2 regions of the Citrobacter europaeus genome follow, and region 2 is predicted to be linked to the other one. Evidence: predicted binding sites of a transcription regulator. Region 2 holds the regulator's gene; the other holds the start of a gene.
What was found. Region 2 encodes PurR, which represses purine synthesis genes. Its sites were predicted from a motif close to CANGCAAACGTTTGCNTG; they were not measured.
Positions count from the first base shown of each region.

Region 1: the regulator PurR is predicted to act here: its motif matches at 2,981-2,998, upstream of purH (bifunctional phosphoribosylaminoimidazolecarboxamide formyltransferase/IMP cyclohydrolase).

Region 1 is NZ_CP148084.1:4,802,983-4,808,343, reverse strand. Features, by position in the region: gene purD (phosphoribosylamine--glycine ligase) at 1-1,269, opposite strand, end outside; gene purH (bifunctional phosphoribosylaminoimidazolecarboxamide formyltransferase/IMP cyclohydrolase) at 1,285-2,874, opposite strand; rRNA gene WHR59_RS22485 (16S ribosomal RNA) at 3,497-5,036, shown strand; rRNA gene WHR59_RS22480 (23S ribosomal RNA) at 5,272-5,361, shown strand, end outside.
Region 2 is NZ_CP148084.1:2,417,351-2,422,711, forward strand. Features, by position in the region: gene punC (purine nucleoside transporter PunC) at 132-1,337, opposite strand; gene punR (DNA-binding transcriptional activator PunR) at 1,451-2,383, shown strand; gene purR (HTH-type transcriptional repressor PurR) at 2,380-3,405, opposite strand; gene cydH (cytochrome bd-I accessory subunit CydH) at 3,703-3,792, shown strand; gene WHR59_RS11405 (MFS transporter) at 3,968-5,137, shown strand; gene sodB (superoxide dismutase [Fe]) at 5,177-5,361, opposite strand, start outside.

The DNA of each region.
Region 1 (5,361 bases), 2.4 Mb from region 2:
GGCGCGCCAGCCGATGTCGTTACGGCTGAAGCTGCCGTCCCAGCGGATGTCGGTCATCAGGGCGTAAGCGCGTTGCTGCGCTTCAGCCACAGTATGACCCAGGGCGGTGGCGCACAGCACACGGCCGCCGCTGGTCAGCACTCGGTCGTCGTCAGCGAGTTTGGTGCCAGCGTGGAAGACCTTACCCTCCGTTGAAGATTCCAGCGGCAGGCCGTGGATCTCATCGCCGGTGTTGTAGTTGCCCGGATAACCTCCGGCGGCAATGACCACACCCAGCGAGGCGCGTTCATCCCACTCAGAGGTTTTCTCATCCAGCTTGCCGTCGCAGGCGGCCAGGCAAAGATCCACCAGGTCCGACTTCATGCGCAGCATGATCGGCTGGGTTTCCGGATCGCCGAAGCGGCAGTTGAACTCGATAACCTTCGGGTTGCCTTGCTTGTCGATCATCAGACCCGCGTACAGGAAACCGGTATAGGTGTTACCTTCCGCCGCCATGCCTTTCACGGTTGGCCAAATGATGCGTTCCATGGTGCGCTGGTGGACTTCATCGGTCACCACCGGGGCCGGTGAGTATGCGCCCATGCCGCCAGTGTTCGGGCCGGTATCGCCGTTACCTACGCGCTTGTGGTCCTGGCTGGTGGCCATCGGCAGCACGTGCTCGCCGTCGACCATCACGATAAAACTCGCCTCTTCGCCGTCGAGGAACTCTTCGATAACGATACGATGTCCTGCATCGCCAAAAGCGTTACCCGCCAGCATGTCGTGAACGGCGGCTTCGGCCTCGATCAGCGTCATCGCCACGATAACGCCTTTACCGGCAGCCAGACCGTCAGCTTTGATGACGATCGGCGCGCCTTTCTCACGCAGATAGGCCAGCGCAGGCTCAATCTCGGTGAAATTCTGATATTCCGCGGTCGGGATGTTATGACGCGCGAGGAAGTCTTTGGTGAAGGCTTTGGAGCCTTCCAGTTGTGCAGCACCTTCGGTTGGGCCGAAAATTTTCAGGCCTGCGGCGCGGAAGGCATCGACCACGCCAATCACCAGCGGCGCTTCCGGACCAACGATGGTCAGATCGATCTTCTCGTTCTGGGCAAAGCTCAGCAGTGCCGGAATATCGGTTACCGCGATTGCCACGTTTTGCAGCGCGGGTTCCAGTGCGGTGCCTGCGTTACCCGGTGCAACAAAAACGGTATCGACCAGCGGCGACTGCGCCGCTTTCCAGGCCAGCGCGTGCTCGCGCCCGCCGTTGCCAATCACTAATACTTTCATCGTCTGCTCCGTGGATTAATGGCGGAAGTGGCGCATGTCGGTAAAGATCATCGCGATACCGTGTTCATCGGCAGCGGCAATGACTTCATCATCACGGATAGAACCACCAGGCTGGATAACGCAGCTCACGCCAACGGCGGCGGCGGCATCAATACCATCGCGGAACGGGAAGAACGCGTCGGAAGCCATCGCAGAGCCTTTCACTTCCAGACCTTCGTCTGCCGCTTTAATGCCCGCGATTTTCGCCGAGTACACGCGGCTCATCTGGCCTGCGCCTATGCCGATAGTCATGTTCTCTTTGGCGTAAACAATGGCGTTGGATTTCACGAACTTGGCGACCTTCCAGCAGAACAGCGCATCGCGCAGCTCTTGTTCGGTCGGCTGACGTTTGGACACTACGCGCAGTTCGCCTTCGCTCACCATACCCAGATCCCTGTCCTGAACCAGCAGACCGCCGTTAACGCGTTTGAAGTCCAGACCCGGCACACGTTGTGCCCACTGGCCGCAGGTCAGAACGCGAACGTTCTGTTTCGCGGCGGTGATCTTCAGCGCTTCTTCGGTAGCCGATGGGGCGATGATCACTTCCACGAACTGGCGGGAGATGATGGCCTGCGCGGTTTCGGCATCCAGCTCGCGGTTAAAGGCGATGATGCCGCCGAATGCGGAGGTCGGGTCGGTTTTATAGGCGCGGTCGTAAGCGTCGAGAATAGAAGTGCTTACCGCCACGCCGCACGGGTTAGCGTGCTTGACGATCACGCAGGCTGGCTCGTTGAACTCTTTCACGCACTCCAGCGCTGCGTCGGTATCAGCGATATTGTTGTAGGAAAGCGCTTTGCCCTGTACCTGCTGTGCGGTGGCAACGGACGCTTCTTTCACATTCTCTTCTATATAGAAGGCAGCCTGCTGGTGGCTGTTCTCACCGTAGCGCATATCCTGCTTCTTAATGAAGTTCAGGTTCAGCGTACGCGGGAAACGGCCAGCGGCCTCTTTGCTCTCACCGTGATAAGCCGGAACCATGCTGCCGAAGTAGTTGGCAATCATGCTGTCGTAGGCGGCGGTGTGTTCGAAGGCTTTAATCGCGAGATCGAAACGGGTGTCGAGGGTCAGAGAGCCTTCGTGAGCATCCATCTCTTTAATAATCGCGTCGTAGTCGCTGCTCTTCACAACGATAGCCACGTCTTTATGGTTCTTGGCGGCGGAACGTACCATAGTCGGGCCGCCGATATCGATGTTCTCTACCGCATCTTCCAGCGAGCAGCCAACGCGTGCGACGGTCTCGGCGAACGGATACAGGTTAACGACCACCATGTCGATAGGTGCGATACCGTGTTGTTCCATAATTCCGTCGTCCTGACCGCGACGACCAAGAATGCCGCCGTGGACTTTCGGATGCAGGGTCTTCACGCGTCCATCCATCATTTCCGGGAAGCCGGTGTAATCGGAAACTTCGGTCACTGGCAGACCTTTCTCCGCTAACAGGCGCGCAGTGCCACCCGTTGACAGCAGCTCCACACCGCGTGCGGAAAGTGCCTGAGCGAATTCGATGATACCGGCCTTGTCAGAAACACTGAGCAGAGCGCGGCGGACTGGACGACGTTGTTGCATGGTAAATCCCCTGGATTTGACTATTACAGAGAGCGTTAGGTGAATTCTTGGCTAAAAACTCAGCTAACGCCCCTTACGGGGCATCCTTGTTGTGCGGGGGCATTGTAACGAAAACGTTTGCGCAACGCTCGCGAATTTTTAATTTTCGATTTTGACCCCTTCTTATTTCTGTTGAAAGAGGCTGTTATAAAGAGAGGATCGCAGAAACGATCGTGTGGTTTGTGGATAACTCTGTGTGTAAATGGGTATAAGGCGGGGTTTTGCTGTGGAATGCAGCACTCAGTCATTTTTCTGTCATTTAAGGGTTGCGGGCCGCAGGAAACTCCCTATAATGCGCCTCCATCGACACGGCGGATGTGAATCACTTCACATAAACAGCCGGTTCGGTTGAAGAGAAAAACCTGAAAATGAGGGTTGACTCTGAAAGAGGAAAGCGTAATATACGCCACCTCGCGACAGAGCGCTAAAGCGCGTCGCAACTGCTCTTTAACAATTTATCAGACAATCTGTGTGGGCACTCGAAGATACGGATTCTTAACGTCGCAAGACGAAAAATGAATACCAAGTCTCTGAGTGAACATACGTAATTCATTACGAAGTTTAATTCACGAGCATCAAACTTAAATTGAAGAGTTTGATCATGGCTCAGATTGAACGCTGGCGGCAGGCCTAACACATGCAAGTCGAACGGTAGCACAGAGAGCTTGCTCTTGGGTGACGAGTGGCGGACGGGTGAGTAATGTCTGGGAAACTGCCCGATGGAGGGGGATAACTACTGGAAACGGTAGCTAATACCGCATAACGTCGCAAGACCAAAGAGGGGGACCTTCGGGCCTCTTGCCATCGGATGTGCCCAGATGGGATTAGCTAGTAGGTGGGGTAACGGCTCACCTAGGCGACGATCCCTAGCTGGTCTGAGAGGATGACCAGCCACACTGGAACTGAGACACGGTCCAGACTCCTACGGGAGGCAGCAGTGGGGAATATTGCACAATGGGCGCAAGCCTGATGCAGCCATGCCGCGTGTATGAAGAAGGCCTTCGGGTTGTAAAGTACTTTCAGCGAGGAGGAAGGCATTAAGGTTAATAACCTTGGTGATTGACGTTACTCGCAGAAGAAGCACCGGCTAACTCCGTGCCAGCAGCCGCGGTAATACGGAGGGTGCAAGCGTTAATCGGAATTACTGGGCGTAAAGCGCACGCAGGCGGTCTGTCAAGTCGGATGTGAAATCCCCGGGCTCAACCTGGGAACTGCATCCGAAACTGGCAGGCTAGAGTCTTGTAGAGGGGGGTAGAATTCCAGGTGTAGCGGTGAAATGCGTAGAGATCTGGAGGAATACCGGTGGCGAAGGCGGCCCCCTGGACAAAGACTGACGCTCAGGTGCGAAAGCGTGGGGAGCAAACAGGATTAGATACCCTGGTAGTCCACGCCGTAAACGATGTCGACTTGGAGGTTGTGCCCTTGAGGCGTGGCTTCCGGAGCTAACGCGTTAAGTCGACCGCCTGGGGAGTACGGCCGCAAGGTTAAAACTCAAATGAATTGACGGGGGCCCGCACAAGCGGTGGAGCATGTGGTTTAATTCGATGCAACGCGAAGAACCTTACCTACTCTTGACATCCAGAGAACTTAGCAGAGATGCTTTGGTGCCTTCGGGAACTCTGAGACAGGTGCTGCATGGCTGTCGTCAGCTCGTGTTGTGAAATGTTGGGTTAAGTCCCGCAACGAGCGCAACCCTTATCCTTTGTTGCCAGCGGTTAGGCCGGGAACTCAAAGGAGACTGCCAGTGATAAACTGGAGGAAGGTGGGGATGACGTCAAGTCATCATGGCCCTTACGAGTAGGGCTACACACGTGCTACAATGGCATATACAAAGAGAAGCGACCTCGCGAGAGCAAGCGGACCTCATAAAGTATGTCGTAGTCCGGATTGGAGTCTGCAACTCGACTCCATGAAGTCGGAATCGCTAGTAATCGTGGATCAGAATGCCACGGTGAATACGTTCCCGGGCCTTGTACACACCGCCCGTCACACCATGGGAGTGGGTTGCAAAAGAAGTAGGTAGCTTAACCTTCGGGAGGGCGCTTACCACTTTGTGATTCATGACTGGGGTGAAGTCGTAACAAGGTAACCGTAGGGGAACCTGCGGTTGGATCACCTCCTTACCTTAAAGAAGCGTTCTTTGTAGTGCTCACACAGATTGTCTGATGAATGATGAACTTCTAAATGTACTTTCGAGTGCATTAAGAAGTTTTGCTCTTTAAAAATCTGGATCAAGCTGAAAATTGAAACGACACACTGTGTCTGTTCTCCGTAATAAGAACAGATAAATGGTGTGTTCGAGTCTCTCAAATTTTTGCAGCACGATGATGAATCGAAAGAAACATCTTCGGGTTGTGAGGTTAAGCGACTAAGCGTACACGGTGGATGCCCTGGCAGTCAGAGGCGATGAAGGACGTGCTAATCTGCGATAAGCGTCGGTAAGGTGAT
Region 2 (5,361 bases):
GGAACGTTCTTGTCACCGTTAATACATAGAAATTATCGTTATTTTTAACAACCGGAAATCAGTATAGGCCTGATTTTTTATCGATTCAACTGATAATTGTTAGCGGGCTAATTAATTGCCCGCAACAATCTTTAGTGAGACTCACCGTGGGCAATTTGCGCACGATCATCTGTTTGCGGGGCGTCAGCTTTCTGTGATTGCATTTTGTAACCCACGCCCGCCAGCAGCACCGTTGTCAGCATCACGCTGGTGGTGGTGAGCAGTGGGGTAGCGATTAACCAGGAAACCACAAGGCTTGCGAGGAAGCATAAACCCAGTTGCAGTGTGTTCTGCAATGCGGCTGCGCGTCCTGTTGCTTGTGGGAAAGGACGTAATGCTTGCGCGACGACGATAGGATAGATTGCCCCGTTAGCGATCGCCATCACACAGAATGGGATCAGGATTTCAGCCAGCGCAACATGATGAATAAAGCCGGTTGCCCAGGTGGCCACAACGCTGATGGCATACAGAATGAGTAACCAGGGCAGCAGTTGACGGCCCTGCCATTTTTGCAGCGCAGCGCGGCAGCCGTAACCACCGATTAAGAAAGCGATAGTTTGCGGAACATAGCTCAGGCCAATCACCGCTGGACTGTAGCCCATTTCGCTGAGGATGAACGGGGAACCCGTCAGCCATGCGAAAAAGCTTGCGGAACAGGCGGCATAAATCAGCACGTTTCCGCGGTAAGTTTTCGAGCGTAGCAAGGTGGCGAACGTCGGTTTGTCCTGGCTGTCGTCGCGTGCTTTAACCGTCGGTTTTAAGCGCAGTGCGGGAAGCATCAGAATTAGGGTAATGGCAAAAAGGGTGGCGAAAATGGCCTGCCAGGAAAAATGTACCAGGATCCAACTGCCTAGTAATGGTGCTAATGCCGGAGATAATCCGACCAGCGGCATAATGGTGGCAAAGATGCGGTTTACTTTTTGTGAAGGATAATAATCGGTGACCAACGCCTGCCAGATAACCGATGCAGCGCAAACACCAACGGCCTGGACAAAGCGCAGCACCAGCAGGCCGGTGGCGTTTTCAACCCACAGCATGCCCAGACTGCCCAGTGCAAAGATAGATAAACCCAGCAGCAAAATAGGTTTGCGACCGTAGTGGTCGGAAAGTGGCCCCCACAAAAGTTGCGCGACGGCAAAACCGGCTAAGAACAAGCTAAGGCTGGCGCTGACGGCAGATGCAGGTGTTTGCAAATCGGACTGAATTGCGGCAAAGGCGGGCAGATACATATCCGTTGCCAGAAAGCCGAGCACGCTAAGACCTGCCAGCCAGACTAAAAACCCTTTCCCAGGTTGCATCATCATTTCTCTTTTTTTAGCAATAGAACAATGCCGCTGAGTGTAGTGAGTGTAATTCTCGCTGTGAAACGCTAATATTTGCTTACTGATTTCAAATTTTTTGCAGGCAGAATATGTGGTCGGAATATTCACTTGAAGTGGTTGATGCCGTTGCGCGTAACGGCAGCTTTAGTTCTGCCGCCCAGGAGTTGCACCGTGTACCCTCCGCGGTAAGCTACACCGTACGTCAACTGGAAGAGTGGCTGGCGGTGCCGCTTTTTGAGCGGCGCCATCGGGATGTGGAATTGACGCCTGCTGGCGCATGGTTTCTTAAAGAAGGCCGCTCTGTTATCAAAAAAATGCAGATCACTCGCCAGCAATGCCAGCAAATTGCCAACGGCTGGCGCGGACAACTGGCGATCGCAGTCGATAACATTGTCCGCCCAGATCGTACCCGACAAATGATCGTCGATTTCTATCGTCATTTTGACGATGTGGAACTGTTGGTTTTCCAGGAAGTCTTTAACGGCGTCTGGGATGCGCTGTCCGATGGGCGCGTTGAACTGGCAATCGGCGCCACGCAGGCGATTCCGGTGGGGGGCCGCTATACCTTCCGTGACATGGGAATGCTGAGCTGGAGCTGCGTGGTGGCTAGCCATCATCCGTTGGCGTCAATGCCCGGGCCGCTGAGTGATGACACGTTGCGCAACTGGCCGTCACTGGTGCGTGAAGATACCTCCCGTACGTTGCCAAAGCGTATTACCTGGCTGCTGGATAACCAAAAGCGCGTTGTGGTGCCAGACTGGGAATCTTCCGCTACCTGTTTGTCTGCAGGGTTGTGCGTCGGCATGGTACCGACGCATTTTGCCAAACCGTGGATCGATAGCGGCAAATGGGTTGCGCTACAGTTGGAGAATCCATTTCCTGATGCCGCATGCTGCCTGACATGGCAACAGAACGATACGTCGCCGGCATTGAGCTGGCTGCTGGATTATTTAGGGGATAGTGAAACGTTGAACAAGGAATGGCTGCGGGAGCCAGATGAGGCCCCCGCGCAACAGGCTTAGCGGCGGTAATCGCGGAACGGGCCGTCGGCAACCGAGCGGCGTTCTACCAGACGCGGATGCACCTCGATAGATTGTGACTCTTCGCGCTTATTCACGATACGGTCTAACAACATGTTGAAGGCCGTTTCACCCAGCGAATCTTTCGGCTGGTGAATAGTCGTCAGGGCCGGCGTGAAGAAGCGGGCGTTGCGCACGTTGTCGTACCCGATGAGCGAGACATCCTGCGGTACGCGCAGTCCCATCTCGTCAGCGGCGCACAGTGCACCCATCGCCATAATATCGCCACCACAGAAGACGGCGGTCGGACGATGCGACTGTGACAAAATTTGCTGCATGGCGCGATAGCCGGACTCAGGTTCAAAATCGCCCTGCACAATCCAGTTTTCAGGCACTTTAATCAGCGCTTCTTCCATCGCTTTCATAAAACCTGCCAGACGCCCGGCTCCGGTGTTACGTTCCATTGGGCCAGGGATCACGCCAATCTCACGATGACCGCGTTCTACCAGATACCGACCTGCCATGTAACCGCCTTCGAAGGCGTTATCAATGACCGTATCGGTAAAGTCGGCTTTTGCTTCGCCCCAGTCCATGACGACCATCGGAATATGGCGATACTCTTCGAGCATCGTCAGCAGCGGCTCCGGATACTCGGAACACATCACCAGCAGACCATCAACGCGCTTTTGCGCCATCATCGACAGATAGGCCTGCTGTTTTTCGAGACTGTTCCATGCGTTACCCAGAATCAGGGTATAGCCTTTCTGGAAACAGTTTTTCTCAACGGCTTCGATAATTTCAGCGAAATAGGCCGCTTCGCTGCTGGTGGCCAACAAGCCAATAGACTTGGTGTGATTCACCTTCAGGCTGCGTGCCACTGCGCTCGGAGAATAGTGCAGCTCTTTGATCGCCGCCCAGACAGCATTACGCGTTTCTTCCGCGACAAAGCGTGTTTTGTTAATTACGTGTGATACGGTTGTAGTGGAAACGTTTGCTCGCTTCGCTACATCTTTAATTGTTGCCATTACATCTCACTCCAGACCATATCCTAAGCTCCTGAGAATACTCCAGGTAAACGTTTGCCTTAACACACCCTTAGCGCAACGTAAGGGTTGCGGCACGCCGGGAAAACGACACGGAACGTCAGGAAGGGGTCAATGGCCGGTACGCTAATCAAGTAAGCGTGGAATTTTGTCTGATCTTAACGAAAAGGGGAAGAGTTAAAAGCAGTTATCAATATAAATCGTGAGAGATTTTTGCTTTCAAGTGTGTAAAAATGCGCAATATCACTTTTTGTGTGGGAATAAAAAGGAGAAAACTTGATGAGCACCGATCTGAAATTTTCGTTAGTAACTACCATTATTGTTCTGGGCTTGATCGTCGCGAGTGGCCTGACCGCAGCGCTGCATTGATTTCCCCGAGGGAGTTAATTCTCCCTCATCCTTTCCGCTGGCTTTTCCCCTCTATTGTTTGCGAATAAGCAAAAGTCTTTTGCAGTTTTGTTAACTTTATTAATTTTGCGATCAATGTCATGCTTTTGACTCTTATTTTATGTCGCGCCATGGCTCGACGTTACGGAGTCGCAATATGAAACTCAATTATCCATTACTGGCGCTGGCGATCGGCGCGTTTGGCATTGGTACCACCGAATTTTCGCCAATGGGATTATTGCCCGTCATAGCCAAAGGTGTGGATGTCTCGATTCCGGCGGCCGGCATGTTGATCAGCGCGTATGCGGTTGGCGTAATGGTGGGCGCTCCGCTGATGACATTATTGCTGTCTCATCGTGCGCGACGTAATGCGTTGATATTCCTGATGGCGATTTTTACGCTGGGTAACGTGCTCTCGGCTATCTCACCGGATTACACCACGCTGATGTTATCGCGTATTTTGACCAGTCTGAATCACGGGGCATTTTTTGGTCTTGGCTCTGTGGTTGCTGCAAGCGTGGTACCCAAACATAAGCAGGCCAGCGCCGTGGCAACCATGTTTATGGGGTTAACCATTGCCAATATTGGCGGAGTTCCGGCGGCAACCTGGCTTGGTGAAACCATCGGCTGGCGCATGTCGTTTATGGCAACGGCGGGTCTTGGGGTCATCGCGATGGTCAGCCTGTTCTTCTCATTACCCAAAGGTGGGGCAGGAGAGCGCCCGGATGTCCGTAGTGAACTGGCGGTACTTATGCGCCCGCAGGTGCTGTCGGCACTGCTGACGACCGTTCTGGGCGCCGGGGCGATGTTCACGCTTTATACCTACATCTCACCGGTGTTGCATACTATCACCCATGCCACACCGGCATTTGTCACCGGTATGCTGGTGCTGATAGGCGTTGGCTTCTCGATCGGTAACTACTTTGGCGGCAAACTGGCTGACCGTTCAGTGAACGGTACGCTGAAAGGTTTTTTACTGCTGTTGATGGTTATTATGCTGGCCATTCCTTTGCTTGCGCGAAATGAGCTGGGCGCGGCGGTCAGTATGGTGGTCTGGGGCGCGGCGACGTTTGCCGTCGTTCCACCGTTGCAGATGCGTGTGATGCGCGTTGCCAGCGAAGCGCCTGGATTATCGTCGTCAGTCAATATTGGCGCATTTAACCTGGGGAACGCACTGGGTGCCGCAGCCGGTGGGGCGGTGATTTCCGGTGGTTTAGGCTACAGTTTTGTGCCGGTGATGGGGGCGATTGTGGCGGGGCTTGCGCTGCTGCTGGTCTTTATCTCGGCGCGGAAACAGCCTGAAGAGGTCTGTACTGCCACTCATTAAAACTAAAACGCAGAAGGGGTTCCCTTCTGCGTTATCTTTTTATGCTGCGAAGTTCTTCGCAACAAATTCCCAGTTCACCAGCGCCCAGAAGTGCTCCAGGTAACCAGGACGGGCATTGCGATAATCGATGTAGTAGGCGTGTTCCCATACGTCAACGGTCATCAGCGTCGTCGCGTCGGTGGTCAGCGGAGTACCCGCGTTGGAGGTGGAAACGATAGCCAGTT